Regions from separate parts of the Acuticoccus kandeliae genome, predicted to be linked through region 2. Evidence: predicted binding sites of a transcription regulator. Region 2 holds the regulator's gene; each other region holds the start of a gene.
The links. The regulator PhoB, encoded in region 2, activates phosphate uptake and scavenging genes when phosphate is short. The targets are predictions, from matches to a motif close to TGTCATNNANCTGTCAT.

Region 1: DBV35_RS10395 (choice-of-anchor I family protein) is a predicted target of PhoB. The motif match lies at 1,874-1,890, and genes of this name have one in related genera.
Region 3: DBV35_RS27090 (esterase-like activity of phytase family protein) is a predicted target of PhoB. The motif match lies at 2,593-2,609, and genes of this name have one in related genera.
Region 4: phnC (phosphonate ABC transporter ATP-binding protein) is a predicted target of PhoB. The motif match lies at 5,477-5,493, and genes of this name have one in related genera.

What each region holds. Positions count from the first base shown of each region.
Region 1 is NZ_QBBV01000001.1:2,278,657-2,286,199, reverse strand. It holds gene DBV35_RS10415 (oleate hydratase) at 1-268, shown strand, start outside; gene DBV35_RS10410 (cysteine rich repeat-containing protein) at 453-710, shown strand; gene DBV35_RS10405 (SH3 domain-containing protein) at 707-1,402, shown strand; gene DBV35_RS10400 (hypothetical protein) at 1,399-1,698, shown strand; gene DBV35_RS10395 (choice-of-anchor I family protein) at 2,132-6,025, shown strand; gene DBV35_RS10390 (MgtC/SapB family protein) at 6,180-7,442, shown strand.
Region 2 is NZ_QBBV01000003.1:28,225-35,767, forward strand. It holds gene DBV35_RS19465 (Hsp33 family molecular chaperone) at 1-871, opposite strand, end outside; gene argF (ornithine carbamoyltransferase) at 1,172-2,083, opposite strand; gene DBV35_RS19475 (aspartate aminotransferase family protein) at 2,080-3,279, opposite strand; gene DBV35_RS19480 (GcrA family cell cycle regulator) at 3,474-4,094, shown strand; gene phoB (phosphate regulon transcriptional regulator PhoB) at 4,140-4,832, opposite strand; gene phoU (phosphate signaling complex protein PhoU) at 4,835-5,563, opposite strand; gene pstB (phosphate ABC transporter ATP-binding protein PstB) at 5,606-6,439, opposite strand; gene pstA (phosphate ABC transporter permease PstA) at 6,466-7,543, opposite strand, start outside.
Region 3 is NZ_QBBV01000005.1:57,184-64,726, forward strand. It holds gene DBV35_RS27085 (dipeptidase) at 1-303, shown strand, start outside; gene DBV35_RS27090 (esterase-like activity of phytase family protein) at 379-2,550, opposite strand; gene DBV35_RS27095 (GNAT family N-acetyltransferase) at 2,757-3,251, shown strand; gene DBV35_RS27100 (ABC transporter substrate-binding protein) at 3,291-5,021, opposite strand; gene DBV35_RS27105 (DUF2160 domain-containing protein) at 5,110-5,391, opposite strand; gene DBV35_RS27110 (carbohydrate ABC transporter permease) at 5,455-6,207, opposite strand; gene DBV35_RS27115 (carbohydrate ABC transporter permease) at 6,327-7,202, opposite strand; gene DBV35_RS27120 (ABC transporter ATP-binding protein) at 7,199-7,543, opposite strand, start outside.
Region 4 is NZ_QBBV01000001.1:2,625,730-2,633,272, forward strand. It holds gene DBV35_RS11935 (LacI family DNA-binding transcriptional regulator) at 1-584, shown strand, start outside; gene typA (translational GTPase TypA) at 712-2,562, shown strand; gene phnE (phosphonate ABC transporter, permease protein PhnE) at 2,623-3,441, opposite strand; gene phnD (phosphonate ABC transporter substrate-binding protein) at 3,539-4,537, opposite strand; gene phnC (phosphonate ABC transporter ATP-binding protein) at 4,566-5,414, opposite strand; gene DBV35_RS11960 (class I SAM-dependent methyltransferase) at 5,567-6,409, opposite strand; gene DBV35_RS11965 (SulP family inorganic anion transporter) at 6,493-7,543, opposite strand, start outside.

The DNA.
Region 1 (7,543 bases), on a different contig from region 2:
CCCGTGCATCCTGCCGCACGCGGGGACGCCCTGGCTCGTGCGCACGCGGGCCGATCGGCCGCGCGTGGTGCCGGAGGGATCCACCAATTTCGGCTTCATCGGGGAGTTCTCGGAGGTGCCGAAGGAGGCGGCGTTCACCATGGAATATGCGGTGCGCAGCGCGCGGGAGGCGGTCTCGCGGCTTTGCGGCACCGAGGCCCCGCCGCCCCCCTACCAGGGCCATCACGACCCGCGCGCCCTCTACGAGGCCCTCTCGGCGCTCGTCTGACCGGCCGCGCCCGTTACAAAGCGGGACAAAGGCTCGACATTTCGGCAAGCGCCGAGACCGTCCGGTCAAACGCGAGCGACTCCGCGCCCGTAGCTTTAATCCAAATCAACCGGGAGCCTCATTCGAGGCTGGCGCGGGCGGCGCGCCGGCGCGGCGTCCGCCTGCCCGCAAGGAGTATCGATCCATGGCCGAGACCAGACCCCTTCGCGTCGCGCTTTTCGCGGCACTCGCCGCCCTTTGCGCGACCGCACCCGCCATCGCCCAGCAGCAGCTCACCCGCGAACAGGCCCGCGCCGTCGCGCAGGCCTGCCGCGGCGACGTGCAGCGCTTCTGCGCCAGCGTGCGCTTCGGCGGCGGCGAATTGCGGACCTGCCTGCAGGAAAACGCCGCGAACCTCTCCGACAGCTGCAAGGCGCAGCTCATCGCGGTGATGCCGCAATGATGGGGGGCGGGTTCCTGCGCCGGATCGGCGGCCTCGCGGCCGGCGCACTCCTCGGCCTCACCCTCGCCACCTCCGCGAATGCGCTGGTGGTCGGCAAGCCCATCCCCTCGGTCGCGACGGCGACGGTGAACCTGCGCGCCGGCCCCTCGACCGCCTATCCGGTGGTGGTCGTCGTGCCGGTGGGCGCGCCCGTCGCGACGCACGGCTGCACCAGCTCCTACGCCTGGTGCGACGTGAGCTTCGGGACGTATCGTGGCTGGGTGGCCTCCGCCTACATCACCGCGACCCACCGCGGCGCGACGGTGGCCGTCACGGCCGCGACGGCGGCGACTGTCGGGATCGTGGTCGTCGGCTTCTCGCGCGCCTACTGGGACACCCACTATGTGGCCTACCCCTGGTATGGGCGCTGGGCGGCCTACCCGCCCTATGTCGCCCCGCGCGTCACCGGCCGCACCGTGTCGGGCGGCTGCGTCGGCGGAACCTGCACGCGGACCGGCACGGTCGAGGGCGTCTATGGCGGCAGCGCGTCCCGCTCGCGCACATGCGGCGGCGGCGCGTGCGAGACGACGAAGAGCGTGACGGGGCCCGCCGGATACACCGGCACCGCCTCCCGTCAGTGCGGGGTCGGCGGATGCAGCGTCACCCGCACCGGCCCGCGCGGCGCCACCCGCACCGGCGTGGTGTCCCGATGAGCGGCCCGCTAAGCCTCGCGCTCGCGGGCTTCCTCCATCTCGGAACCGTCGGCGGCGCGACGCCCGCCGAGGCCCCGCCGCCCGGCCCCGCCGAGATCTGCCTCACCGTGGACGAGATGGGGTCGGAGGCCTGCCTCACCGTGCGCGCGGAAGAGAGCGGCTACGAGGCCTGCGTCCACGATCGCGACACCGGCATCGAGAGCTGCCTCTTCGTGCCGCGCGAGACGACGGCGCCGCCCGAGCAGGAGCTGCGCCTGGAGCCCGCCCCCGAATGGATCATGCCGACGCAAATCTGAACGCGCGGCCTCACGCCACAAAGCTGCGCGGCGAGTCGACCGGCCGCCGTGCAGCTTTCGCGAAGAGATGACATCGAGAATAGAAACAATATTTCAGATAATTTACATAATATACTTTTCTACTTCATTCCTTCATCAGATCTACGTATTCCCGTCACAAATAAATTTGCAACGCCGTTATCGGACTGTCGCACAATACTCGTAGCGTCCCGCGCGAATGGGAGCTGAGACGTCCGAGTGCATGGGCATGGGTGACACACGACAAGGGACGGGGTGCATGCGCGCCGCCCGTCCGCCGTACCGCCACCGCCACGCGCGGTCCGCGCGAGCGCCGGCTCACTCCCGACACCTGTCAATCGAACGCGTGCGCTGAACGGCGGTCCTCGCCGCCGGCCATCGCCTCCCTCTTCCCCAACAGCGTCGGGCAATTTTCATGGAAACCAATTCGAACGGACTCGCGCAGATTTCCGCGTTTGTCCTCCCCGAGAATGACGAGCTCGTCGTCACGGAGTTCGTCGAGTTCGTCGGCGAAGGCGGCGAGACCGCCGCGGAGGTCGTCGCCGTCGAAGACGGGCGCGCCTACGTGACGAACGGCGAGATGGGCCGCATCGACATCTTCGAGCTGTCCGACACCGGCAGCCTCGTCGACAGCCTCGATCTCACCGCGATCCCTGGCTACGACAGCGTCCAGTCCGTCGACGTGAAGAACGGCATCGTCGCCGCCGCGATCGCGCGCGCGATCGCCGAGACCGGCGGCCTCAACTTCGCCCAGCCGGGCTTCATCGCCTTCTTCGACGCCGAGACCGGCGACCTCCTCGGCACCGTCGATGTCGGCAACCTGCCTGACTCGGTGAAATTCACGCCCGACGGCACGAAGCTCGTCGTCGCAAATGAGGGCGAGTTCAACGCCGACACCGACAGCGTCGACAACCCGCTCGGCACGATCTCGATCATCACGCTCGACACCGACGATATCGGCGCCTCCCCGGTCCAGACGGTCGACTTCACCGCCGCCGACGCCCTCGTTGACGAGCTGGTCGAGGCGGGCGTGCGCACCCGCGACGGCATCGAGTTCAGCCGCGACGTCGAGCCGGAATATGTGACGATCACCCCGGACGGGACGACCGCCATCGTCTCCCTCCAGGAAAACAACGCCTTCGCCACGATCGACCTCTCCACCGGCTCCCTCGTGTCGATCTTCTCCGCCGGCGTCACGAACTATGCCGAGGGCACGAACGCGATCGACGTCGACGACAATGGCGAGATCGACATCACGCAGTTCGAGAATCTCCAGGGCCTGCGGATGCCGGACGGCATCGCGACCTATGAGATCAACGGCGAGACGTATCTTTTCTCGGCGAACGAGGGCGACGGGCGCGGCGACTATTTCATCGAGGAAGACGATGAGATCGTCGGCATCAGCGATATCGGCGACGAGGCCCGCGTCGGCGACATCATCGCCAATGATGGCGCGTTCGGCGCGGTCACGATCGATCCGTCCGTCGACACCACCGGGCTCGAGCGCCTGACGATCTCCGTCGTCGACGGCGACACGGACGGGGACGGCGACATCGACGTCCTGACCGCGTTCGGCTCGCGCTCCTTCACGATCTACGACCTGAACGGCAACGTGGTCTTCGACTCCGGCGCGGATTTCGAAGAGATCCTCGCCGAGATCGCGCCCGAGCGCTTCAACGACGACGAGGGCACGAACGACGAGAACCGCTCCGACAACAAGGGCCCGGAGCCGGAAGCCATCGCGGTCGGCGAAGTCGACGGCGAGGTCTATGCCCTGATCGGCGCCGAGCGCGATTCCGGCATCTTCATCTACAACGTGACCGATCCCGAGAACGCCTACTTCGTCGACTATATCGACCCGGTGTTCGAGGACGACGTGGAGGACGGCGAGGCGTTCCGGACCGGCCCGGAGACGATCACCTTCGTCAGCGCCGAGGACAGCCCGACCGGCAAGGCGCTCGCCGTCGTCAGCTACGAGATCTCCGGCACCACCGTGGCGTTCGAGCTCTCCCCCGTCGTCGACGAAGTCAGCATCTTCGACATCCAGGGCGAAGGCCACGTCTCGGCCTATGCCGGCGAGACCGTGCGCACGAGCGGCATCGTCACCGCCGTCGACTATAACGGCTACTACCTGCAGGACGCCGAGGGCGACGGCAACGACGCCACGTCCGACGCGATCTTCGTCTTCACCGGCAACGGCGTCGCGCCGAACATCGTCTCGGTCGGCGACATGGTCGAGATCGAAGGCGTCGTGTCCGAGTACATTCCGGGCGGTGCCTCGACCGGCAACCTCTCCACCACGCAGATCACCGCGCGCGAGGCGACGCTGATCTCCGAGGACAACGCGCTGCCGGAGGCCGTCATCCTCGGCGCCGCTGGCCGGATGCCACCGTCCGACATCGTCATCTCCGACGACGAGCTGCCGGTGAACCTCCAGAACGAGGCCGGCAATTTCGACCCCGAACAGGACGGCATCGACTTCTACGAGAGCCTTGAGGGGATGCGCGTCACCGTCGACAACCCGACGGCGATCTCCACCACCAACCAGTATGACGAGACCTGGGTCCTCGCCGACAACGGCGCCCACTCGACGCCGGGCCTCAACGATCGCGGCGGCCTCAACATCAACGCCGACGCGGACGGCTATGGCGACCTCAACCCCGAGCGGATCCAGATCCAGTACGATTCCTTCGGCGACCTCCTGCCGGAAGGGTTCAACCCGCCCGCGATCCTGCTCGGCGACACGCTCTCCGACATCACCGGCGTCGTCTCCTACGACTTCGGCAACTACGAGATCCTCGTCACAGACGCCTTCGAGATCGTCGAGGAGAGCACCAACACGCCGGAGCGCACCCGCGTGACGGGCAGCGCCGACGAGCTCTCCATCGCGACCTACAACGTCCTCAACCTGTCGCCGACCTCGGCCGATGACGCGCAGATCGCGCTTCTCGCCCAACAGATCGTCGACAACCTCGTCAGCCCCGACGTGATCGCCCTGCAGGAAGTGCAGGACAACAACGGCGCGCCGGGCGATCCGGGCAACACGAACTTCATCGACCTCGACAATGACGGCGTGTTCGACAGCAACGAACAGGCGATCGACGACGGCGTTCTCGCCGCCGACGAGACCCTCCAGGCGCTGGTGGACGCGATCGTCGCAGCCGGCGGCCCGCGCTACGAGTTCGTCTCGGCCGAAGTCGACGAATTCGGCGTCAATGGCGGCATTCCGGGCGGCAACATCCGCAACGCCTTCCTCTACAACCCGGAGCGGACGACACTTCAGGAGGCGGTGACCCTCGACGCGGAAGAGCTGACCGCGCTCGGCGTCACCGACCCCGACGCCTTCGCCGAGACGCGCGACCCGCTCCTCGGCCGCTTCCTCTTCAACGGCGAGGAGGTGATCGTCATCAACAACCACCTCGCCTCCCGCTCCGGCTCGACCCCGATCTTCGGCGGCATCCAGCCCTTCGAGCAGGCCGACGAGGCGGCGCGCGAGGCGCAGGCGAAGACCTTGAACGAGGTCGTCGACGGCTTCCTCGCCGACGATGCCGACGCCAACATCGTCGTGGTGGGCGACTTCAACACCTTCGAGTTCACCGACGAATTGTCGGAGGATCTCACCGGTGTCGGCGCCGAGCGCGTGCTGAAGAACCTCATCAACGAGGTCGACGGCGACCGCTACACCTACGTCTTCGACGGCAACGGCCAGGTGCTCGACCACATCTTCGTCGCGAACGGGCTCGTGCGTCAGGCGGAGGTCGACATCGTCCACGTCAACAACGACTTCCTGACCTCCGCGTCCGACCATGAGCCGGTCGTGGCGACGATCCAGGTCGGGCCGGTGCGTCCGCTCCAGCTGGTCGGCGACCGCGATGGCGATGTCCTTACGGGCGGGAGCCTGCGCGATCTCCTTCTCGGCCGCGGCGGCGACGATGCGCTCTTCGGCCACGAGGGCAACGATCGCATCCTCGGCGGCTGGGGTTCGGACACCATCGACGGCGGCGAAGGCAACGATGTGATCTTCGGCGGCCTCGGCGACGACGTGATCGACGGCGGCACGGGCTTCAACATCCTGACCGGCGGGCGCGGCGAGGACGTGTTCGTCATCGGGACGGGCCGCGGCTTCAGCACGATCCGCGACTTCGTGGTGGGCGAGGACACGCTCAAGCTCGCCGACGACGACATCAGCTACGACGACCTCACCCTCGTGAACTCGACGATCCGCTATGGCAGCGACATCCTCGCCATCGTGCGCGGCGTCGACGCGGCGAGCCTCACGGCGGCCGATTTCGGCGAACTCATCGTCTGATCCGCCGATCGTCCGACACGCTTTGCCCGTCCGGCCTTCACGGCCGGGCGGGCTTTTCGTTTCCGCCCGGTCGCCTGCCCGCACAGCGCGATGTACACTGCGCCTCACGCCTCCAGGACCGGCCGCGTCCGAGTGCCGGCCATGTCTCGCTGCCATGGATGAGACGGAGATCTTCCGGCGCCTCGGCATGGCGCTCGCCATCGGCCTCCTCTTCGGCCTCGAACGGGGATGGCACGCGCGCGACGAGGCAGAGGGAAGCCGCGTCGCGGGGGTGCGCACCTTCGCCATCGTCGGCCTTTTGGGCGGCGGCAGCGGATGGCTCGCGATGGTCAGCGGACCCGTCATCCTCGCGGCCGCCTTCCTCGCCCTCTCCATCCTCCTCTCGGTCAGCTACTGGGCGAGCCTGAAGCGCGCGTCCGATGTCGGCCTCACGACCGAGGCCGCGCTTCTCCTCACCTTCATGCTGGGCGCGGCGTGCGTCCTCGGCGCGATGGCGCCCGCCGCCGCCGTCGCCGTGGTCGCGACGCTGCTCCTGTCGCTGAAGAGCCGGCTGCACGGGTGGGTGGCGCACATCAGGCGCCTGGAGCTCGACGCGGCGCTGACCCTCGCCCTCCTCTCGGTCGTCATCCTGCCGGTGCTGCCGAACCAGGGCTTCGGGCCGGGCGGGACGCTGAACCCCTACGCACTGTGGCTCGCCGCGGTCGTCGTCGCCGCCCTCTCCTTCTTCGGCTATGTCGCGATGCGGATCGGCGGGGCGGACCTCGGCATCCTTCTGACCGGCCTCTTCGGCGGCCTCGCCTCGTCGACCTCGACGACGCTGGCCCTCTCCCGCCGCGTCCGGAGCGACCCCTCCCTCGCCCAGCCCGCCGCGGTCGGGGTGGTGGTGGCGGGATCGGTGACGTTCGTGCGCATCATCGCCCTCGTCGCGATCTTCCAGCCCGCCCTCCTCCCCGCGCTCGCCTATCCGATGGGCGCGATGGCTGGCACCGGGTTCGCCGGCGCACTCCTCATGCACCTCCTCCTGCCGAAAGGGCCCGCGCCGCGCGACGAGATCGGCGGCATTTCGAACCCGCTGGAACTCACGACCGCATTCCTCTTCGCCGCGGTCCTCGCCGCGATCCTCGTCACCCTCCACTATCTGAAGCTTTGGCTCGGAACGGGCGGTGTCTACGTGACGGCGGCGATCTCCGGCATCACCGATGTCGACGCGCTCACCATCTCCGTCGCCCGCCTCGTCGGCGACGACCTCACGACGACGAGCGCGGCCATCGCCATCTTCATCGCGGTTTCGGTCAACACGGTGGTGAAGTCGGCGATGAGCCTCGCCATCGGCGGCAATGTGCTCGGCATGCGCGTCATCTCGGCCTATGCCGCGGTGCTCGTCGTCGGTGGCATAGTCCTCTGGGTGGCGCGATAGCGCGCTTGTGTTCACGCGCGCCGGCGACCCATGAGCCGCGCTCACCAATCCTATCGGCCCCGGCCCGATAATCCCCGCCTCATGCGCCCCTAACTCGATCA
Region 2 (7,543 bases):
GGTCGCCGTCGTCAAACTGCTCGAGCATCGTCTTGATGCGCTCAGTTGAGCAGTGACAGTCTGCACTCACGGTGAACGGGTCGAAGACGCGCACGTCCCGCTGGTGAAACAGGCGCAGGAGCAGCCGCTCGGCCGTGATGGCCGGGTCGACCAGCTCGTGGTCCTGCGTGCTTTGGGCGCGGGCGGACGCCTCCACCCACGCGTCGTCGTCCTCCCGCGTGTCGAGGATCGCGTCGTCCGGCGCGTCGCCGGGGGCAAGGTCCCGCACCACGATCCGGTCGCTCGCCTCCGGCAGGAACTGCACGGTGACGCCGCCGCCGCGCCAGGTGCGGCGCGGCTCCTCGCCGGGCTGACGTTCCAGCGTCTCGGCGACGGCGAGGCGGATCATCGTCGGGATCTGCTCCGACTGGGTGAAGTAGCTGAGCGCGACCTCTTCGAGGCTGTTGCCGTCCAGCGCGACGACGCCCTGATAGCGGCGCATGTTGGCGCGCGGGTCGACCGTCAGCGCGAGCGAGCCCTCGCCCACGATCTCCGGCAGCGTCGGAGAATCGGGGAGGGCGGCGATCGCCGCCTCGTCGAATTTCGCATAGCCGCGCAGGCTGTCCGGGCTCGTGAAGTCCGTGACGAGGAGGGACACCGGGCCGTTGGACTGGATCTGGAGGACGACGCGGCCCTCCAGCTTCAGCGCGGTCGCGAAGAGGACGTTGAGCACCACCGCCTCGCCGAGCAGGCGAGAGACGATGGGGGGATAGTCGTGCTTGCGAAGAATGGAATCGAGCGCAGGCCCGAGGCGCGCCACACGGCCGCGCACATCGAGCGCCTCGACGGCGAAGGGGAGGACGAGATCGTCGCTTCTGTGGTCCGCGTTCACGCGACGACTCCGCCGGGATGGTTGAAACTCTGCACGCGCTTCTCCGTAACAAAGGGTCGCGGCGCCGCGAAACGGCACCCGATCGTTGCATCCGAGAATGTCCCGAAAACCGACATATAGGCACTCGCGGCGCGATCGTCACCGCACGCGGATCGCGGGCCCGTCACACCCTGCCGACAGCCCCGCAGCGGCCCGGAGAGCGGCGTCTCGACCGGTGGGTTCGGCGAGGTCGGCCGCGGGGATGCGGCCTGCCTTGTCGGTAAAAAGAAGGCCGGGCGTGAACCCGGCCTCCGGCCTCTCTCAGCCGATGGCGCCGAAGCACCAGGCGAGGATCGCCTTCTGGGCGTGGACGCGATTCTCCGCCTCGTCGAACACCGCCGATTGCGGGCCGTCCATCACCTCGTCCGTCACCTCCTCGCCGCGGTGGGCGGGGAGGCAGTGGAGGAAGATCGCGTTCGGCGCGGCGGCCGCCATCAGCGCATTGTCGACGCGGAAGGGCGTCAGCAGTGTGCGGCGGCGGTCCTCGTCGATGTCGCCCATCGAGGTCCACGTGTCGGTGACGACGACGTCGGCGTCCTTCACGGCCTTCCACGGGTCGAGCCCGACCTCGAGTTTCGCCCCTTCGGCCTCGGCCGACGCGACGAGCGTCGCGGGGAGCTCCAGCTCGGACGGCGTCGCGATCTTGAGGCGGAAGTTCAGCCGCGTCGCCGCTTCGACGAAGGTGGCGGCGACGTTGTTGCCGTCCCCGACCCAGGCGACGGTGCGCTCGGAGATCGGGCCGAGGCGCTCCTCGATCGTCTGGATGTCGGCCATGATCTGGCACGGGTGCGAACGGCGGGTGAGGCCGTTGATGACCGGGATCGAGGCCTGGCGCGCGAACGTGACGAGCCCGTCATGGTCGAGCATCCGGATCATGATGGCGTCGACATAGCGCGACAGCACCGCGGCCGTGTCGCCGAGGCTCTCGCCGCGGCCGAGCTGCATCTCGCCGCCAGAGGCGACGATGGTGTCGCCGCCGAGCTCGCGCATCGCGAGGTCGAAGGAGAAGCGGGTGCGGGTCGAGACCTGCTCGAACAGCATGGCGAGCGTGTTGCCCGTCAGCATGTCCAGCCGGTCGCGCCCGGCCGCCTTCAGCCGGTGCGCCTCGTCCAGAATCGTTCTCAGCGTCGCAGGGGTCTGCGACGCGATATCCAGAAAATCCCGTTTGGTCATGCCGAGGCCGCCGCCTCCAGCGCCCGCTCCACGTCGCGCGCGGCCGATTCGAGACGGTGCGTGGCTTCCTTCAGCTCCTCATCGGTCACGGTGAGGGCCGGGAGGAGACGCGCGGTCGCTTCGCCGGCCGGCACGAGGAGAAGACCTTCCTGACGTGCCGCGGTGACGACATCGCCGATCGGCGCGGTGCACTTCACGCCGAGCATCAGGCCTTCGCCGCGAATCTCGGAGAAGACCTTCGGATGCGCGTCGACGACGCCGGCGAGGAGCTGCTTGGCGACGAGCCCCTTGCGCTTCACCTCGTCGAGGAAGCCCGGCGCCAGGACGACGTCGAGCACGGCGTTCGCCACCGTCACGGCGAGCGCGTTGCCGCCGAAGGTGGTGCCGTGCGTGCCGGCGACGATGCCGGAGGCCGCATCCTCGGTCGCAAGGCACGCGCCGATCGGGAAGCCGCCGCCGAGACCCTTCGCCGAGGCGAGGATATCCGGCGTGACGCCGAGGCTCTCATAGGCGAAGAGCGTGCCGAGACGGCCGAGACCGGTCTGTACCTCGTCGAAGACGAGCAAGAGGCCGTGCTTGTCGCACAGCGCCCGCAGGCCCTTCAGGACCTGCCGGTCCATGACGCGGATGCCGCCCTCGCCCTGGATCGGCTCGACCATGATGGCGGCCGTATCCGGCCCGATCGCCGCTTCGGCGGCCTTCAGGTCGTTGAACGGCACCTGATCGAACCCGGTGAGGGGCTCACCGAAGCCTTCCAGATATTTGGGCGAGCCGCCGGCCGCGATCGTGCCGAGCGTGCGGCCGTGGAAGGCGCCCTCGACGGTGATGATGCGGGTCCGGTTCGGCGCGCCCTTCACATAATGATAGCGGCGCGCGGCCTTGATCGCCGCCTCGTTCGCCTCGGCGCCCGAGTTGCAGAAGAAGACCCGGTCGGCGAAGGTCGCCGCGCACAGCCGCTCGGCGAGCCGCTCCTGCTCCGGAATCCGGTAGAGGTTGGACGTGTGCCAGACCTTGCCCGCGGCCTCCCGCAGCGTCTCGACGAGATGGGGATGGGCGTGCCCGAGCGCGGTCACCGCAATGCCGGCTCCCATGTCGAGATATCGTCGCCCGTCCGAACCCTCGAGCCACACGCCCTCCCCCTTCTCGAAGGAGATGTCGACGCGGTTGTAGTTCTTGAACAGGCTGTTGAGGGTCATTTCGGCGCCTTTCGCGCTTCTCCACATGAAACTTTTGATGTGGCGGGAACGAGCGGGCTTTCTTCCCGATGGTTGGGGAAAAAGCAAGGTTCGAGTCGTCCGTGAGTCCGAGGGCATAGACGGTGATTCGTCAAATCTCCTAGGATTCGCGTCAGCAAGGCACGATTTCGCGTGCCCCGCATACTCCTCACGGTTTGCCGCGCTTCCTGGCGCCGATCGTCGGCGTGCGGCTGTGGAGTCCCTGTGGATCGGCCGTGGACAAAGGGGGTTGCCCGATGAGCTGGACCGACGAGCGAATCGAAGTGCTGCGGAAACTCTGGGCGGAAGGCCATTCGGCCTCCCAGATCGCGACCACCCTTGGCGGCGTCAGCCGCAATGCGGTGATCGGCAAGATCCATCGACTGGGCCTGTCTGGGCGCGTCAAAACGCCGAAGGCCCGTCCGACGCGCCAGCGCACCGTCAGCGCGCCGGCGCCGTCCGTCCCGCCCCACGTCGCGCGGCCGAAGCCCGCCGGCGCGCAGCCGCGCGTCATGGCCGTCGGCTCGACCGTGGTGAAGGTGGTGGAGCGCGAGGCGCCGCCGATGATCGCCCCGCCCCAGCCCGAGCCGGTCGCGGAGGTCGTGCCGCTGCGCGGTGGGATCACGCTGCTCGATCTCGGACATTCCCATTGCCGCTGGCCGATCGGCGATCCGTCCGATCCGCGCTTCCATTTTTGCGGCGCGCGGACGACGCCGGGTGCCGTCTATTGCAATGCGCACGCTGATCTCGCGTTCCCGCAGCGCGTCGCCAAGAAGGGCAAGGACAGGCCGCACTGAGGCGGCCTCCCGTTCCCCCGGCTGCGACCGCCGGGCCCGCGCGCCTCAGCGCGCGAACTGGTCGTTGAAGGCGTAGCCGGCGCCGCGCACCGTGCGGATCGGGTCGCGGGCCTTGCCGCGGTTCATCGCCTTGCGCAGCCGGCCGATATGGACGTCGACGGTGCGCTCGTCGACATAGACGTCCCGTCCCCACACCCCGTCGAGAAGCTGCTCGCGCGAGAAGACGCGGCCGGGGGACTGCATCAGGAATTCCAGAAGGCGGAACTCGGTCGGGCCGAGATGGACCTCGCGCGTCGCGCGGCGGACGCGGTGCGTCGTTCGGTCGAGCTCGATATCGCCCGCGCGCAGCATCGAGGAGACCACCTCCGGCTTCGAGCGGCGCAGGATCGCCCGCACGCGCGCCATCAGCTCAGGCGTCGAGAACGGCTTCACGACATAATCGTCCGCGCCGGTCGCGAGGCCGCGGATGCGCTCCGTCTCCTCGCCGCGCGCGGTCAGCATGACGACCGGCAGGTGCTCGGACTGGGGCCGCGAGCGGATGCGGCGGCACAGCTCGATGCCGGAGAGGCCCGGCAGCATCCAGTCGAGAATCAGAAGGTCCGGGAGTTCTTCGAGGAGGCGCAGCTCGGCTTCGTCGCCGCGTCGGCAAGCCTCGACATCATATCCGTCGGCTTCGAGATTGTAGCGCAGGAGGAGAATGAGGGGTTCCTCATCCTCCACGATCATGACCCGTGGCACGATCAGGAACTCCTAGGGGGTTTGCTGGTGAAGTCGGCGGGCAGGTAGGCGGACGTGTCGGCCTTCACCCGTGCCTCGGCCGGCTGCTCGCCGGTGACGAGGTAGTGGATGTTCTCGGCGATGTTGGTCGCGTGGTCGCCGATGCGCTCGATGTTCTTCGCGCAGAACAGGAGGTGGGTGCAGAAGGTGATGTTCCGCGGGTCTTCCATCATGTAGGTCAGAAGCTCGCGGAAAATGGACGTGTAGATGGCGTCGACCTCGTCGTCGCGATTGCGCACTTCGAGGGCGGCGGAGAGGTCCTGGCTCGTGAACGCGTCGAGCACGGCCTTCAGCTGCTCGAGCGCGATGTCGGACATGTGCTCCACGCCGAGCGCCACGCGGGTCGGATGGATCCGCCCCTCGATCGCGAGGACGCGCTTGGCGTTGTTCTTCGCAAGGTCCCCGACCCGTTCGAGGTCGGAGGAGATGCGCAGCGCCGCCACGAGCTCGCGCAGCGGCTTGTCGACCGGACGGTGCGCCGCGATCAGATCGACCGCGTGCGCCTCGACCGTGCGCTGCATGGCGTCGAGACGCTGATCGGCGGCGATCACGGCGCGGGCGAGCTGGGTGTCGATCCGGGTCAGCGCGATCACGCTGTCCATCACGAGGCGCTCGGCGAGCCCGCCCATCTCTGCGATCTCACCGGCAAGACTCTGCAACTCACGCTGCCGGTCGCGAACACTATCCGTCACGGACGTCATCCTCCAGATTGTCCGTGCGCCTCGACGATACGATCAGCCGAAAACGCCGGTGATATAGTCCTTCGTCCGCTTCTCTTGCGGATCGTTGAAAATATTCTCAGTCGGGCCTTCCTCGACAAGATAGCCGAGGTGGAAATAGGCGGTGCGGTCGGACACGCGCTGCGCCTGGCTCATCGAGTGCGTCACGATGACGATCGTATAGTTTTCACGCAACTCGCGGATCAACTCTTCGACGCGGGCCGTGGCGATCGGGTCGAGCGCCGAGCACGGCTCGTCCATCAGGATGACTTCCGGGCTGACGGCGATCGCGCGGGCGATGCACAGGCGCTGCTGCTGGCCGCCGGAGAGGCCGGTGCCGGGCTCGTGCAGGCGGTCCTTCACCTCGTTCCAGAGGCCGGCCTTGGTGAGGCTGCTCTCGATGATCTCGTCGAGATCGGCCTTCGACTTCGACACGCCGTGGATGCGCGGGCCGTAGGCGATGTTCTCGTAGATCGACTTCGGGAACGGGTTCGGCTTCTGGAAGACCATGCCGACGCGGGCGCGCAGGAGCACCACGTCGAGGCTGTGGTCGTTGAGGTCGTCCCCCTCCATGTCGAGCGTGCCGACGACGCGGCAATTCTCGATGGTGTCGTTCATGCGGTTGAAGCAGCGCAGGAACGTGGACTTGCCGCAGCCCGACGGGCCGATGAAGGCGGTCACGGCACGGGCCGGGATGTCGATCGAGACGTGGTGGAGGGCCTGCTTCGCACCGTAGAAGACGGACACGTCCTGCGCGGCGATCTTGGTGTCGCGCGGCTGCGGGTCCGGGATCCGGATGGTCTCGTAGCGGGGCTCTTGGGGCGCATCCGCGTAGGCGACAGCACTCATGGGTCTATCCTTGTGCGTATTGGCCACTACCACCGCCGCTCGAAGCGGTGGCGCAGGACGATGGCGAGGGCATTCAGCGTAATCATGACGGCGAGCAGGACGATGATCGCCGCGGAGGTGCGCGCTTCGAAGAAGTTCCGCAGCTCGTTGCCCTGCCATAGATAGATCTGCACGGGCAGAGCGGAAGCCTGTTCCATCGGCGTGGACGGAACACTGGCGACGAAGGCGTTCATGCCGATGAGGAGCAGCGGCGCGGTCTCACCGAGAGCTTGCGCCACGCCGATGATCGCACCCGTCAGCATCCCCGGCACCGCCAGCGGCAGGGTGTGGTGGAACATCGCCTGGGTCGGCGAAGCGCCGACGCCGAGCGCGGCCTGGCGGATCGAGGGCGGCACGGCGCGCAGCGAGGCGCGCGAGGCGATGATGACGGTCGGCAGCGTCATCAGGGAGAGGACGAGGCCGCCGACGAGAGGCGCCGAGAGCGGCAGCCCCAGGAAGTTGATGAACACCGCCGCGCCGAGCAGACCGAACACGATCGAGGGGACCGCGGCGAGGTTGTTGATGTTGATCTCGATGAGGTCGGTGATCCGGTTCTTCGGGGCGAACTCCTCGAGGTAGATCGCCGCCATCACGCCGACCGGGACCGCGACCACGAGGACGATGAGCATCATCATGAGCGAGCCGACGATGGCGCCGAGGAGACCGGCCGTCGCGGGCGAGGAGCGCGAGTCGACATTGGTGAACAGCGAGGTCGAGAAGTCCATCCGGATCACGCCGCGCTCATAGAGCTCGTCCGACCATTGCTGCTGCAGCGCGGTGAGCTGCTGGTAGCGCTGGTCGAGCGTGCGGTCGATGTTGCCCTTCAGCCAGACGTCGACATTCGCGGCGGCGACGAGCGAGACCGGCACCGTCTTGCCGATGATGGTCGGATCGCTCTCCACCATGTCCCACAGCTTCACGCGTTCGCCGGAGGCGACCATGCCGCCCGCGTCGCGCGCATTGTCGCCGATCGCCGGGATCTGCTCGGCGAGGGCCGCCTGGATGAGGCGGTTCCAGTTCGCCGTGCGCAGCTTGCGCTGCCAGGAGATCAGCTCGGCGTGGAAC
Region 3 (7,543 bases), on a different contig from region 2:
CTTCATCTCGACGATGCCGGGACGCCCGCCTATCTCGTGCCGCCGGACCTGCCGCTCCTCGGCGCGGTGGAGGACGCGATCGAGGCGACGCTCGGCAAGCGGCCGCTGCGGGTGCGGGTCGGGGCGACGCTGCCGCTCTCGCCGATCTTCCGCGAGACGCTCGGCATGGAGACGGTGATGTTCTCCTTCGCGACGGCCGACGAGGACTATCACGCGCCCAACGAGTTCTTCCGCCTCAGCGCCCTCAATGAGGGACTCGCGGGCTGGGTCCATCTCATGCGCCGCCTCGGGCGGGGCAGATAGAAAGGGCGCCCGGCGCACCGGACGCCCTTTGGGACGAGGGGGGACGAACGAGGGCCGAGAAGCCCCCGCGCGCCGTCAGTTCGTGAAGGCGTCGACCGACCAGAAGAAGGTCTCGCCCGAGGAATCGTCCACGCCGTCATTGTCGGTGACGAAATAGGCGGTGCCGTCGGCGTCGATCGTGAAGCCTTCGAGCTTGTCGACGACGTAGCCGTTCCAGGCCTTGAGGTCCGGGATCACGTCACGCACCAGCTCTTTCGTGACGACCGGCAGCGTGCCGCCGATCTCGGCCGGCTTCAGCTCGGCGACCGGGACGCGATAGATGCGCTTCACCTTCGCGGCCGAGCCGATCTGGTTGTCGCGCTCGATGATGTAGACGAAGTCGCCGAACGCGGCGATCTCGGAGAGGCCCATCCAGCCGGTCTCCGGGGTCTCCAGCGGATAGTGGACCGCGCCCCATGCCTTCGCCTTCGGGTCATAGCTCAGAAGCTTGACCATGCCCTTCGGGTCGTCGCCCCACTCGCGCTGCATCGCGATCCACAGGACGCCGTCGATCATCGTGATGCCCTCGGCGCCGAAGCGCTTCTCGCCGGCCAGCAGCGCGGGCGGGAACGGGATCTCGGCCTTGATCGCGCCGGTCTTGTCGAGGTGGTAGAGCGCGTGCGGGACGAGCTTCGCCGCGTTGCCCTCGGAGGCGACCCAGAAGCCGCCCTTGCCGTCGGCGACGACGCCTTCGAGGTCGAGCTTCTGTGCCGGCATCCCGTCGCGGGTGACGCGCAGCGCGTCGACGATCCTGGCCGGCTTAACGGTGGCGTCGATCACGAAGATCGAGGGCTGCATCGCGTAGAAGGAATCGTTGATCGCGTAGACGCGGCCCGGCGTCTCGGGGTCGACGGCGAGGCCGGAGAGCGCGCCCCAACCCATCGGCGCAGCGCCTTCGCCGGCGCCGGCGGAGGTGATCGTCGGATAGGCCGCCGGGGCGTCCTGAAGCTCATAGATCATGACGTGGGAGCGCACGCCGCCGTCCTCGATGAGGTCGGTCTCGTTCGCCGTCACGAAGAGGTTGCGCGAGGGGATCGCGACCGCGCCTTCCGGGCCGATGCCGGAGGGAAGGAGGCCGACGAGTTCGGGCTCGCCCTCGCCGACGCTGTAGACGCCGACCGCCGAGCCGCGCTCGGACATGACGAAGATGTAGGTGGTGTCGCCGAAGGTCGCGACCTCGAGGCCCTCGGGCTCGACGCCCTTGTTGCCCGAGCGCTTCTCCGGATAGTGGCCGATCTCGGTGAGCGCATACTCGAAGCCAAGGCCGGACTCGAAGACGACATTGCCGTCGCGGTCGAAGATGGTGAAGCCGCGCGAGCCGCCCTCATAGTCGCCTTCATTGGCGATCACGAGACGGTCCTCGCCAACCCACTTCACCGCGTCCGGTTCGCGCTTGGCGGTGATGGTGTTGTCGAAGGTGAGCGCACCCTCTTCCTCGGTGTCCACGCGCTCGAGCGTCACGCTGCCGGCCGGGAAGTGGCTCTTCACCGCGCCCGTGCGGTCGAGGATGACGATGTGGTTGTTCTCCTGGAGGGTGAGCGCGATGTCGCCCGCCGCATTGATGGAGACGAATTCCGGCTCAGGATCCTCCGGCGCGATTTCGGCCAGGCCCGTGACGTCGGCGGCGATCATCGCGTCGCAGTCGGGCGCGCCGTCCGCGAGCGGGATGATCACGAGGTTGCCTGCGGGCATCTGCGGGATCACGCCGTCATTGAGGTCCTCGTCGCGCTCGTTCTCGATCGCGATGGCGAGGAAGGTGCCGTCCGGCGCAATCGCGATCGAGTCGGGCTGACCGCCGAGATCGCAGCTCTCGGTCACGTCCTTGGAGGCGATGTCGACGAGCTTCAGGATGCCCGACGGGTTCGTGTAGCTCTCCGAGGTGTTGACGGCGACGAAGGCGGTCCCGCCGAGGACGCCGACCGAGGTCGGCTCGCCGTCCATCATGACCGCGCCGCCCGCGACGGGGTTCGCCGGATCGGTGATGTCGATGAAGCCGACCGCGCCGAGTGGGCTGTCGGAATAGACGAGGGTCATCCCGTCCTCGGTCGCCGCGATGATCTCCGACGATGTCGCCGTCTCGGGTGCGGTGCCTTCGGGCAGGTTGGCCGTCACCTCGAAGGCGGCGATCCGGTTGAAAGTCTCGGCGTGCGCCGTGAGCGCCGTGCTCGCGAGCAGGGCAGCCGAGAGCGCAATGTGGCGGATGGTCATGCGGTTCCTCGCAGGTTTTGGCTGCGAAGCTACCGGCAGTCCTTGATACTCTTGTGACACTTCAAACGTCTGTTAAGGCATCGAATCTCGGCGATGGACATTGTCGGGCAAAACCCGGCTAAGTCGTCTTCGTCCAACACGTGAACCGTGCCGACGGCGTCGCCGGCCGGGCGCCCCCACCGAGACCGAGCCCCCATGTTGATCCGATGACCATCCGGCACGCCACCCTCACCGACGCGGCGGCCATCGCCGAAATCTGGAACGCGGCGATCCGTGAGCCGCACATCACCTTCACCACGATCCTGAAGACGACGGAGGGCACCGGGGCGCTGATCGCCGAGCGGCAGGCCGCGGGCGAGCCCGTCTTCGTCGCCGAGCTCGACGGGAAGGTCGTGGGGTTCGCGACCTACAGCACCTTCCGTGCCGGGCCCGGCTACCAGCGCACCAAGGAGCACTCGATCAACCTTGCCCCGGCGGGGCGCGGAAAGGGGTTCGGCCGGGCGCTGATGGGGGCGCTGGAGGCGCACGCGGCTGAGGCCGGTGTCCACTCCCTCATCGCCGGGATCAGCGGCGCGAACCCCGACGGGATCGCCTTCCACGAGCGTCTCGGCTTCACCCTGGTCGGCACCATCCCGGAGGCCGGGTGGAAGTATGGGGAGTATCTCGATCTCGTGCTGATGCAGAAGCGCATCGGCTGGTGAGGAGACCCCGGCGCGGCGCGCCGGGGCTGGGGTCGCGGCTTACTGCCAGCGCTTGATCAGCTCTTCATAGGCGATCGTCTCGCCCTGCGGCTTCTCGTTGGCGAGCTTGGGCTTCGGCGCGCCGGGCTGCTCCAGCCAGTATTCGGCGTCGCGCTCCTCGTTGAGGCGCGGGCCGCAGCCGCCATAGACGTTGGCCTTTTCGTCGGCCACCTGCATGCGGGCCATGATCTGGTCCATTTCGCCGGCGAGACGGTCCATCGCTTCCTGCGGGGTGAGGTTCCCCGAGTTCACGTCACCGATATACTGCCACCAGAGCTGGGCGAGCTTCGGATAGTCGGGGACGTTGACGCCCGTCGGGGTCCACAGGACGCGGTCGGGCGAGCGGTAGAACTCCACGAGGCCACCGAGCTTCGGCGCACGCTTGGTGAAGCTGTCGTGGTGGATGGTGGAGTCGCGCACGAAGGTGAGCCCGACATGGCTCTTCGTCACGTCCACGGTCTTCGAGGTCACGAACTGGGCGTAGAGCCAGGCGGCCTTCAGGCGATCCTCGGGGGTCGACTTCAGGAACGTCCAGGAGCCAGCGTCCTGGTAGCCGAGCTTCATCCCTTCCGACCAGTACGGGCCGTGCGGCGAAGGCGCCATCCGCCACAGCGGATTGCCGTCATCGTCGACCGTGTTGTTGCCCTCCGATTTCGGCTTCACCATGTCGGCGGTGAAGGCGGTGTACCAGAAGATCTGCTGAGCCGTGTTGCCCTGGCTCAGCGCCGGGAGCGACTGGTAGAAGTCGTAGGACGCGGCCGCCGGGGGCGCGTACTCGCGCAGCCACTCGTCCCACTTCGCAATCGCGTAGACGGCGGCCGGGGAGTTCGTGCCGCCACCGCGCGTCACCGAGGCGCCCGCGGGGTTGCAGGAATCCTTCTCCATCCGGATGCCCCACTCGTCGACAGGACGGCCGTTCGGCAGGCCCGGATCGCCCTCGCCCGCCATGGAGAGCCAGGCGTCGGTCATGCGCCAGCCGAGGTCGGGCGCGCGCTTGCCGTAGTCCATGTGGCCATAGACGCGGACGCCGTCGACCTCCTTCACGTCGTTGGTGAAGAACTCCGCGATGTCCTCATAGGCGGACCAGTTCACCGGCACGCCGAGATCGTAGCCGTACTTCTCCTTGAACTTCGCCTTGTTGTCCGCGTCGTCGAACCAGTCCTTGCGGAACCAGTAGAGGTTCGCGAACTGCTGGTCGGGGAGCTGCCACACCTTCCCGTCCGGCCCGGTCGTGAAGGAGATGCCCATGAAGTCCTCGATGTCGAGGGTCGGGCTCGTCACGTCCTTGGCGTCGCCGGCCATCCAGTCGGTGAGGTTGATCGCGCTCTGGAGGCGGGAGTGGGTGCCGATGAGGTCGGAGTCGTTGATGTAGGCGTCATAGAGGTTGCGGTTCGTCTGCATCTGCGTCTGAACCGCCTGGACCACCTCGCCCTCGCCGAGAAGCTGGTGGTTCACCTTGATGCCGGTGATCTCCTCGAACGCCTTGGTGAGGGTCTCCGACTCGTAGGAGTGCGTGGGGATCGTCTCCGAAAGGACGTTGATCTCCATGCCCTGATAGGGCTTGGCGGCGTCGATGAACCACTGCATCTCCGCGACCTGCTCGTCGCGCGAGAGCACTGATTCCTTGAACTCGTTGTCGATCCAGCGCTCGGCGGCGGCGATATCCGCCATCGCCGGAACGGACGTCACCAGCGCGGCTGCGCAGGTGGAGGCCATCAAAAGGCGTTTCATTATTTCTCCCTTCCGTTTTTATGGCGGCCCTTTTCGGAGGCCGTCGCGTCACGCCGCGTCGTTGCGCGACCGTGATGGGGTGTCGCCTTCAGACGAAGGCGAAGACGAGGAAGGCGACGGCGATCGCGATCAGCGAGGCCCACCAAAGGGGTCCCGTCGCGAAGGCCAGCCAGCCGAGATGGATGTAGGCGGCGGCGAGGAGCGAGATGAACAAGCGGTCGCCGCGCGTCGTGAAGAGGCCGAGGACGCCGATCCGCGGGTTGCCGCCCGGCCGCGCATATTCCCAGAGCGACATCGCCCCGAGCAGCGCGGCGATCGACGCGAAGAAGAGCGCCGTCTGCCAAGTCCAGGCCATCCACGACAGGCCCATAACACCCTCCACCAAGCTCTGTTCGGCGCGATGCTGGAACGCTCGCGCTCATTTTGTTTCGAACTACACGCGACCGAGGGCGAATCCCTTGGCGATATAGTTACGGACAAAGTAGATCACGATCGCGCCGGGGATGATGGTCAGAACACCCGCGGCAGCGAGAAGGCCGAGCTCGTAGCCCGACGTCGAGGCGGTGCGCGTCATGACGGCCGCGATCGGCTTCGCGTCCACCGAGGTCAGCGTCTTCGCGAGCAGCATCTCGACCCACGAGAACATGAAGCAGAAGAAGGCGGTGACGCCGATGCCGGACGCGATCAGCGGCATGAAGATCTTCACGAAGAAGCGCGGGAAGGAGTAGCCGTCGATATAGGCGGTCTCGTCGATCTCCTTCGGCACGCCCGACATGAAGCCCTCCAGGATCCAGACCGCGAGGGGGATGTTGAAGAGGCAGTGGGCGAGCGCGACGGCCCAGTATGTGTCGAAGAGGCCCATCGACGAGTAGAGCTGCAGGAAGGGCAGCGCGAACACCGCGGGCGGCGCCATGCGGTTGGTGAGGAGCCAGAAGAAGAGGTGCTTGTCGCCGAGGAAGCGGTAGCGCGAGAAGGCATAAGCCGCCGGCAGCGCGACGCTCACCGAGATCACCGTGTTGATGACGACGTAGATGATCGAGTTGATGTAGCCCCAGTACCAGACGGGGTTCGTCAGGATCTCGACATAGGACGCGACGGTGAAGCGCTGCGGAAACGGGCTGAAGCCGGCGAGGATCTCGTTCGTCGTCTTGAAGCTCATGTTGATGAGCCAGTAGATCGGCAGCATCAGGAAGATGATGTAGAGCGTCGGGACGATCCAGCGCAGCTTGACGCGGCGCCGCGCGGGCGCGGCGGCAGCCACGGTGACGGCCTTGGCGCGCGGCGGCGTGGAGGCGATCGTGTCGGTCATCCCGCATTCTCCTTCGCGTCGCGCTGCGTCATCAGCGTGTAGAAGAGCCAGCAGACGAGAAGCGTCATCAGGAAGTAGATGATCGACATCGCCGCCGCGATCCCGAGGTTGAACTCGCCGAGCGCGGCCTTCACGAGGTCGATCGACAGGAGCGTCGTCGCGTTGCCGGGCCCGCCGCCGGTGAGGACGAACGGCTCGGTGTAGATCATGAAGGAATCGATGAAGCGCAGCAGGATCGCGATGATCAGCACCTGCCGCATCTTCGGAAGCTGGATGTAGCGGAACACGGCCCAGCGCGAGGCGCCGTCGATCTTCGCGGCGCGGTAGTAGGCGTCGTCGATCGAGCGCAGCCCCGCGAAGGCGAGGAGGACGACGAGAGAGGTCCAGTGCCACACGTCCATCAGGATGATGGTCGCCCAGGCCGACACCGGCTGGTTCGTGTAATTGTAGTTGAAGCCCAGCGCGTTGAGGCCCCAGCCGAGGAGGCCGATGTCCGGCAGCGCGAAGATGTTCCACATCGCGCCGACGACGTTCCACGGGATCAGCAGCGGCAGCGCCATGAGGACGAGGCACACGCTCGACCACACCCCGGCGCGCGGCATCGCGAGCGCGATCGCGACGCCGAGCGGGATCTCGATGAGCAGGATCATCCCGGTGAAGGCGAACTGGCGCAGCAGCGCGCTGACGAACCGGTCCGACATCAGCACCGAGACGTAGTTCGAGGTCCCCGCCCAGAAGAAGAGGTTGTCGCCGAAGGTTTCCTGGACGGAATAGTTCACCACCGTCATCAGCGGGATGATCGCGTTCATCGCCACCAGGAGGAGGACGGGGAGAACGAGGAACCAGGCGCGGTTGTTCTGTGTCTTCGTCATGACAGATACTCGATGCGCCAATCGTCGGCATAGAGGTTGATGCCGTCCTGCCGGAAGAACGCGCGCGGCATGTCGGGCACGGTCCCCTCCTCCGGCACGATCGCGGAGACGGGGCGGCCGGCGATGGTGCCGTGGACGATCCGCTCACGCCCGACATCGTCGACGCGGGTGATCCTGAAGGGCATCCCTTCATGGCCGAGGACGACGAATTCGGGCCGCACGCCGAGCTCGATCCGCGCCCCGCGCGGCGCGGCAACGGGGGCCGGCAGGGCGATCCGCTCATCGCCGAGGTGCGCCGTCGCCCCGTCCACGGTGACGGGCAGCACGTTCATGCCGGGCGA
Region 4 (7,543 bases), on a different contig from region 2:
CGGCCGTCATCGTCGACCGCCCGACGGGCGGCGCCCATGACGAGGTCAGCTTCGACAACAGGAGCGCGATGAGCGAGGCGACGGCGGCGCTGATCGCGCGCGGCCACAAGCGCATCCTCTTCACAGCCCAATATCCCCAGCTCGGCGTCACGCGCGACCGCCTCGCGGGGTTTCGCGCGGCGATGGACGGGGCGCAGCTCCAGAGCGGGGGCCGTCTCCTCGCGGCGGGGGAGGACGAGGGCAGCTTCGCGCAACGCCTCGCGGAGGTGCTGCACGGCAAGGAGCCGCCGACCGCGGTGATCGCCAGCAACAGCCGCCTCGCCCTCTGGTCGCTCCGCGCGTTCGCCGCGCACGGCATCCGCCACCCCGAGGCGGTCTCGCTCCTCGCCTTCGACGAACCGGAGTGGGCCAGCATCCTCACCCCGCGCCTTGCGACCGTGCGACACCCCACCGCGGAGATCGCGCGGCGTGCATGGCAGCTCCTCAGTGGCCGAATCGCGGGCGAATCCGCGCCTCCAGAGCGTATTGTCCTCAAGGCGACGGTTGAAATTCGCGGCTCAGTCGTCGATATACGGCGCAATTAGTGTTTCACCCGCCCGGGTCTGACGGTTCGGGCGAGGGCGGGGCTGTCGAATCGCTAAAAAGCGCTGGCATATCGGCCGCGCTCGTGGCACGAGCTGACCCGTCCCCAAACGGCTGTCCAGTGAAAGCATGACCACGCAAAAGCGCGCGTTGCGCAACGTTGCCATTATCGCGCACGTCGACCACGGCAAAACCACGCTGATCGACGTGCTTCTGCGCCAATCCGGCGCATTTCGGGACAATCAGCGCGTCGCCGAACGCGTGATGGACTCCAATGACCTCGAAAAGGAACGTGGCATCACGATCCTGGCGAAGGTCACTTCCGTCGAGTGGCAGAGCGAGAAGACGCCGCCGACCCGCATCAACATCGTCGACACGCCCGGCCACGCCGATTTCGGCGGTGAGGTCGAGCGCATCCTCAACATGGTCGACGGCGCCGTCATCCTCGTCGACGCGGCCGAGGGGCCGATGCCGCAGACGAAGTTCGTCCTCGGCAAGGCGCTGAAGATGGGCCTGCGCCCGATCGTGGCGATCAACAAGATCGACAAGCCGGAAGAGCGGCACGAAGAGGTGGTCGACGAGGTGTTCGAGCTCTTCGACGCGCTCGGCGCGACGGACGAGCAGCTCGACTTCCACATCGTCTACGGCTCGGCGAAGCAGGGCTGGATGAGCCTCACCCCCGACGTCGGCTCCTCCGATTCCATGGGCCCGCTCCTCGACCTCATCGTCGAGCATGTGCCCGAGCCGACCATCGAGGCCGGCGACTTCCGCATGCTCGCGACGACGATCGAGGCGGACCCCTTCCTCGGCCGCATCCTCACCGGCCGCATCACGTCGGGGACCGTGGTGCCGAACCAGGCCGTGAAGGCGCTCTCGCGCACCGGCGAGCTCGTCGAGATGGGCCGCGTGTCGAAGGTTCTCGCCTTCCGCGGCCTCGACCGCACGCCGATCGACGAGGGCCGCGCCGGTGACATCGTGGCGCTCGCGGGCCTCACCAAGGCGACCGTCGCCGACACCATCGTCGCCCCGTCCGTGTCGGCCGCGATCCCGGCCCAGCCGATCGACCCGCCGACGCTCGCCATGACCTTCCGCGTCAACGATTCCCCGCTCGCCGGGACCGAGGGCGACAAGGTGCAGTCCCGCGTCATCCGCCAGCGCCTCCTGCGCGAGGCCGAGGGCAATGTCGCGCTGCGCGTGACCGAGACCGAGGGCGGCGACGCCTTCGAGGTCGCCGGCCGCGGCGAACTGCAGCTCGGCATCCTCATCGAGACGATGCGGCGCGAAGGCTTCGAGGTCGGCGTCTCGCGCCCCCGCGTCGTCATGCAGCGCGACGAGGATGGCGGCATCCTTGAGCCGGTCGAAGAGGTCACCATCGACGTCGACGACGAGCATTCGGGCACCGTCATCCAGAAGCTGTCCGAGCGGAAGGCCGATCTCGTCGAGATGAAGCCGTCCGGCGCCGGCCGCACGCGCGTCGTCCTCCACGCGCCGACGCGCGGCCTCATCGGCTACCAGGGCGAGCTTCTGTCCGACACGCGCGGCACCGGCATCATGAACCGGATGTTCCACGCCTACGTCCCCCACAAGGGCACGATCCCGACCCGCCACACGGGCGTCCTCATCTCCAACGGCGACGGCGAATCGGTCGCCTACGCGATGTGGAACCTCGAGGATCGCGGGCCGATGTTCATCGATCCGGGCGTGAAGGTCTATCGCGGCATGATCGTGGGCGAGCACACCCGCGGCAACGACCTCGAAGTCAACGTCATGAAGGGCAAGCAGCTCACCAACATCCGCTCGGCCGGCAAGGACGATGCGGTGAAGCTGACCCCGCCGATCCGGATGAGCCTGGAACGCGCGCTCAGCTACATCACCGACGCGGAGCTCGTCGAGGTGACGCCGAAGAATATCCGCCTGCGCAAGGTCCATCTCGACCCGCACGAGCGCAAGCGCGCCGAACGCGCCTCCGAGGACGCGTAAGACCCACAAAAAAGCCGGCCAGATGGCCGGCTTTTTCTTTGCCCGCGCGGCGTGCGCCGGTCAGATGACCATGCGGCGGAGCTGCTGGGAGATGAGGTCGACGAGCGTCACCGTCACCACGATCACGATGATCAGCGTCGCGGTCTCCGGATAGTAGAAGCCACGGATCGATTCGAAGAGGACCTGGCCGATGCCGCCCGCGCCGACGAGGCCGAGCACCGTCGCCGAGCGCACGTTCGATTCGAACCGGTAGAGCGAGAAGGAGAGCCACAGCGGCAGCACCTGCGGGATGACGCCGTAGACGATCTCCTGGATCTTGGTCGCGCCCGTCGCGCGGATCCCCTCGACCGGGCGCGGGTCGATCGCCTCCACCGCCTCAGAGAAGAGCTTGGCGAGGACGCCCGTCGTGTGGACGAAGAGGGCCATCACGCCCGCGAACGGGCCGAGGCCGACCGCGACGACGAAGAGAACGGCGAACACGATCTCGTTGATGGCGCGGAAGGAATCCATCAGGCGGCGCACCGGCTGCACGACCCACCAGGGGGCCATGTTGCTCGACGACAGGATCCCGAAGGGCACCGAGAAGATCACCGCGAGCACCGTGCCCCACACGGCGATCTGCACGGTGAGGACCATCTCCTTGATGTAGTAGTCGATGTCGCTGAAATCGGGCGAGAGGAAGCCCGACGCGTATTCGGCCATGTTGCCGGCGTCGGTGAAGAGGTAGGTCCAGCGGTCCATCTCCGCCGGGTACCAGCTCCAGATCAGGAGGAAGGCGACACCGCCCCACACGACGATGTTGAAGACGGTTCGCGTCCAGTCGCGCTTGGCGACGAAGCGCTCGCCGGTCTTGAGGGGCTGCGTCGAGAGATCTGTCATGGTGGCTCGCTGAGCGGATGATGGAAAAAAGGGCGGGCGCTGGGCCCGCCCTTCCGAAGCGCGAGGCGCTTCCTGTCAGGGGCGCTGAGGGGCGCGATCAGCCCTGCGGCTGCGCGTCGATCTCGGCCTGGTACTTCGCCTTGGCGGCTTCCAGCTCGTTGATCTTGGCTTCCTTGTCGGCCGCGGAGAGCGCGGTGTCGGCCTGGACCTGGCCGATTTCCTTGGAAAGCTCCATCACGCGGATCGGCAGAAGCTGGGCGTCGCTGGAGGCGCGGAACGGGGCCCAGGCGAGACCGGCGAGGATCTCCTTCTCGGCGGCGACGTCGCCGTCGGACTCAGGCGTGCCGAAGGTCAGGAAGAAGGAGCGGAGCTTCTCCTTGGTCTCGTCCGAGAGGTCCTTGTTCCACACGATCGGGTCGGCCGGGATCAGCGGGGACTTCCAGATGATCTTGATGTTCTCGAACGCCTTCGGGCTGTTCTGCTCGATGCGGGCGAGGTTCTCGGTGTTGTTCGACGCGGCGTCGACCTGCTCGTTGGCGACGGCCATCGCGTTGGTCTCGTGGTTCGCGTTGCGAACGGTCTTGAAGCATTCCTTCGGATCAACGCCGTTGGCGGCGAAGATGAAGGTCATCGGCACGAGGTAGCCCGAGGTGGAGTTCGGGTCGCCGATGCCGAAATTCAGCGTGCCGTCGCACTTGAGGAGATCTTCGACGGAGTTCAGCGGGCTGTTCTTCGGGGCGAGGATCAGCGACCAGTAGCCGGGGTTGCCCGACACGTCGACGGTCTGCACGAAGACTTCGCCGTTGGCGCGGTCCACGGCTTCCATCGCCGACTTGTTGCCGTACCAGGCGACGTCGACCTTGCCGAAGCGCATGCCTTCGATGACGCCGGCATAGTCGGAGGCGAAGAAGGGCTCCACGTTGAGGCCGGTCTTCTCTTCCATTGCGGCGAGGAACGGCTCCCACTGGGAGCGCAGGTTCTTCTGCGACTCGGTGGAGATGATGCCGAAATTGATGGTGTCCTGCGCGATCGCCGGGCCGGTGAGGCCAGCGGCGACGAGCGTGGCGGCAGCGAGCGCGCGCACGTTGATGTTCATGAAATAACTCCCTCTCTTTGGGTCTGGCTCAAGCCGGAGCGGCGGCCGCGCGGCCGAGAAGCGGTCGGGGATCATGCGTGACGTGCGTCTCGGTGAGCGGCGCGTCGGGCAGCACGAGCTCTTCGGAGGCTTCCCCGTAAAGTTCGGTCAGAAAGGCGGTGGTGAGCGCCGCGGACGGACCGTCGAAGACGATCTCGCCGTCGCGCATCGCGATCGTGCGCGGGCAGTAGAGGCGCGCATATTCCACCTGATGGAGCGAGACGAGCACGGTGATGCCGTCCTCCCGGCTCACGGTCGCGAGCGTGTCCATCACGCGGCGCGCGGAGGCGGGGTCGAGGGAGGCGATCGGCTCGTCGGCGAGGAGGAGGCGGGCGCGCTGGACGAGCGCGCGGGCGATGGCGGCGCGCTGCTGCTGGCCGCCCGACAGGGTCGAGGCGCGCTGCCAGGCGAGCTCGCCGACGCCGACGCGCGAGAGCGCCTGGCGGGCGAGCGCCTTCTCCGCCCCCGTCCATAGCCCCAGCGTTCCGCGCCAGGCGGGAATCCGGCCGAGGAGGCCGATGAGGACGTTGACGATGACGGGGAGCCGCCCGACGAGATTGAACTGCTGGAAGATGACGCCGACATTGCGGCGCAGCGCCCGCGCGTCGGCGGCGAGGCGGCCGCCCGACTGCATGGTCGCGCCGAAGATCTTCGCCGGCCCGCTGTCCGTGTCGCCGCATTCAAGGCCCGCGATGTGGCGGATCAGCGTCGACTTGCCGGAGCCCGACGCGCCGATCAGCGCGACCATCTCACCTTCGCCGATCGACAGGCTGACGCCCTTCAACGCATGACGGGTTCCGAAATGCTTCGAAAGGCGGTCGATCGCGATGGCGGCCATACGTTCGTCTCCGTGTTGGGAGCGGACGTAACCGGCGATCACAACCCTTTTTTGATGCTTTTATTGAGGTTGGATGACAGCCCTGGGCATTCTTGTCGCGCCTGTACAACCCTGGCGCGTCTGTTCTCCAAATCTGCGCGCCTTCCGTCGGTTCAGGCCGTCGCGGTGAAGATGTTCACGACCGCCGGCACACGAACGCCGTCCTCGCACGCATAGGGCTCGAACGCGGTGCAGACGGCCGCCTCGATGGCCGCCGCGTCCGTCTCCTTGCCCTCGCAGGCTTTCATGATGCGGGCGGCGGGGCCGACACGGCTTGCCGCCCGCGCCGCACCCTCGGTGCCGCCCGGCGGGGTGAGGGCGATCTCCACCCGCTCGGCCATGATGGCGGTGAGGCCGGCCTCGGCCATCAGGCCGGCGACGCGGTCGCGGTCCTGAAAGGCGGTCGGGCCGGGGGCGACGGGGTCGCCGGCGGGCTGCGGGCCGAACCGGGCCTCCGCCGCGCGCTTCGGGATGTGGAACCACGGGTTCTCCGCGACGCCCGCCCAGGCGACGAAGGCCATCCGCCCGCCGCCGCCGAGCGCGACGCCGAGATTGCGGAGGGCCGCGACGGTGTCGGAGAAGAAGCTCATCCCGATCCGCGAGACGAGCACGTCGAACGCGCCCGGTGCGAAGGGGTAGGACTGTGCGTCCGCGAGCAGAAAGGCCGCGTTCGCGGCGCGCGCCGCACGGGCCCTGCCGCGCGCGTGGGTGAGGAGAGGCTCGGAGATGTCGACGCCGAGGGCGGTGCCGCGGGCGGCGCGCTCGGCGGCCGCGAGGGTGCTCGCCCCCGTCCCGCAGCCGATATCGAGGACGCGATCGGTCGGCGTGATCGCGGCGGCGTCGAGCATCGCCGCCAGCATCCCCGCCATCGCCGCGTCGAGCGCGGCCTCGTGCTCGATCCATTTGAGACCGGCGGGGGAGGTCCAATAGGCGGCCTGTGCCTTGTTGGCATCCATAAGAGGCGCTCCTCGGCTCATGGACGGGCCCGCCGATTTCAGCGGCTTTGGCCCGCCGGATCAACCCGAAGAGCGCCGCAAGCCTACGCGGCGTCCTTCTGGTCCCCCTCGCGCGTCAGCGTCTGCACCGCGCCATACTGGCTGAGGAATACCTCTCCGGTCAGCTCGTCGAGGAAATGGGTGCGCTTCAGCTTGTCCATCACCGGGCCCTTCACCTCGGAGAGGTGCAGGCGGACGCCCATGTCCTTCAGACGGTGATCGATCGTCTCGAGGCTCTCGAGCGCGCTCATGTCGATGTCGTTCACCGCCGAGCACATCAGGATCACGTGGCGCAGCCCTTTCGAACGGGCGACGCGGTCGATGATGTAGTCCTCCAGATAGCGCGTGTTGGCGAAATAGAGGCTCTCGTCGACGCGGATCGTCAGGATTTCCGGGTGCGTCGTCACCTTGTGGCGCAGGATGTTGCGGAAGTGCTCGGTCCCCTCGACGAGCCCCACTTCGGCGATGTGCGGGCGCGAAGTCCGCCACAGGAAGAGAAGGACCGAGAGGCCGACGCCGGCCGAAACGCCCACCTCCACGCCGAGGGTCAGGGTGAGGAGGATCGTCACCGCGACGGACAGGAAGTCGGCGAAGGAGTAGCGCCAGGCGCGGGTGAGGATGGTGAGGTCCACGAGGGAGAGGACCGCGACGATGATCGTCGCCGCGAGCACCGCCTTCGGCAGATAGTGAAGGAGCGGGGTGAGGGCGAGCGTCGCGAGCGCGATGCCGACCGCCGTGTAGGCCCCGGCCGCTGGCGTCTCCGCGCCGGCGTCGTAGTTGACGACGGAGCGGGCGAAGCCGCCCGTCACCGGATAGCCGCCGGTGAACGCGGCGGCCGCGTTCGCGGTGCCGAGGCCGATCAGCTCCTGGTCCGGGCGGATGCGCTGGCGGCGCTTGGCGGCAAGGGTCTGCGCGACCGACACGCTTTCCACGAAGCCGATGATCGAGATGAGGACGGCCGGTCCGAGGAGCTGGAGCCAGAGGTCGACATCGAGCACCGGCAGCGTGATCGGCGGCAGCCCCTGCGGCACGTCGCCGACGATCGGCACGCCCCATTCATCGAGCCCCAGCGCCCACACGGCGGCCGTCGAGAGG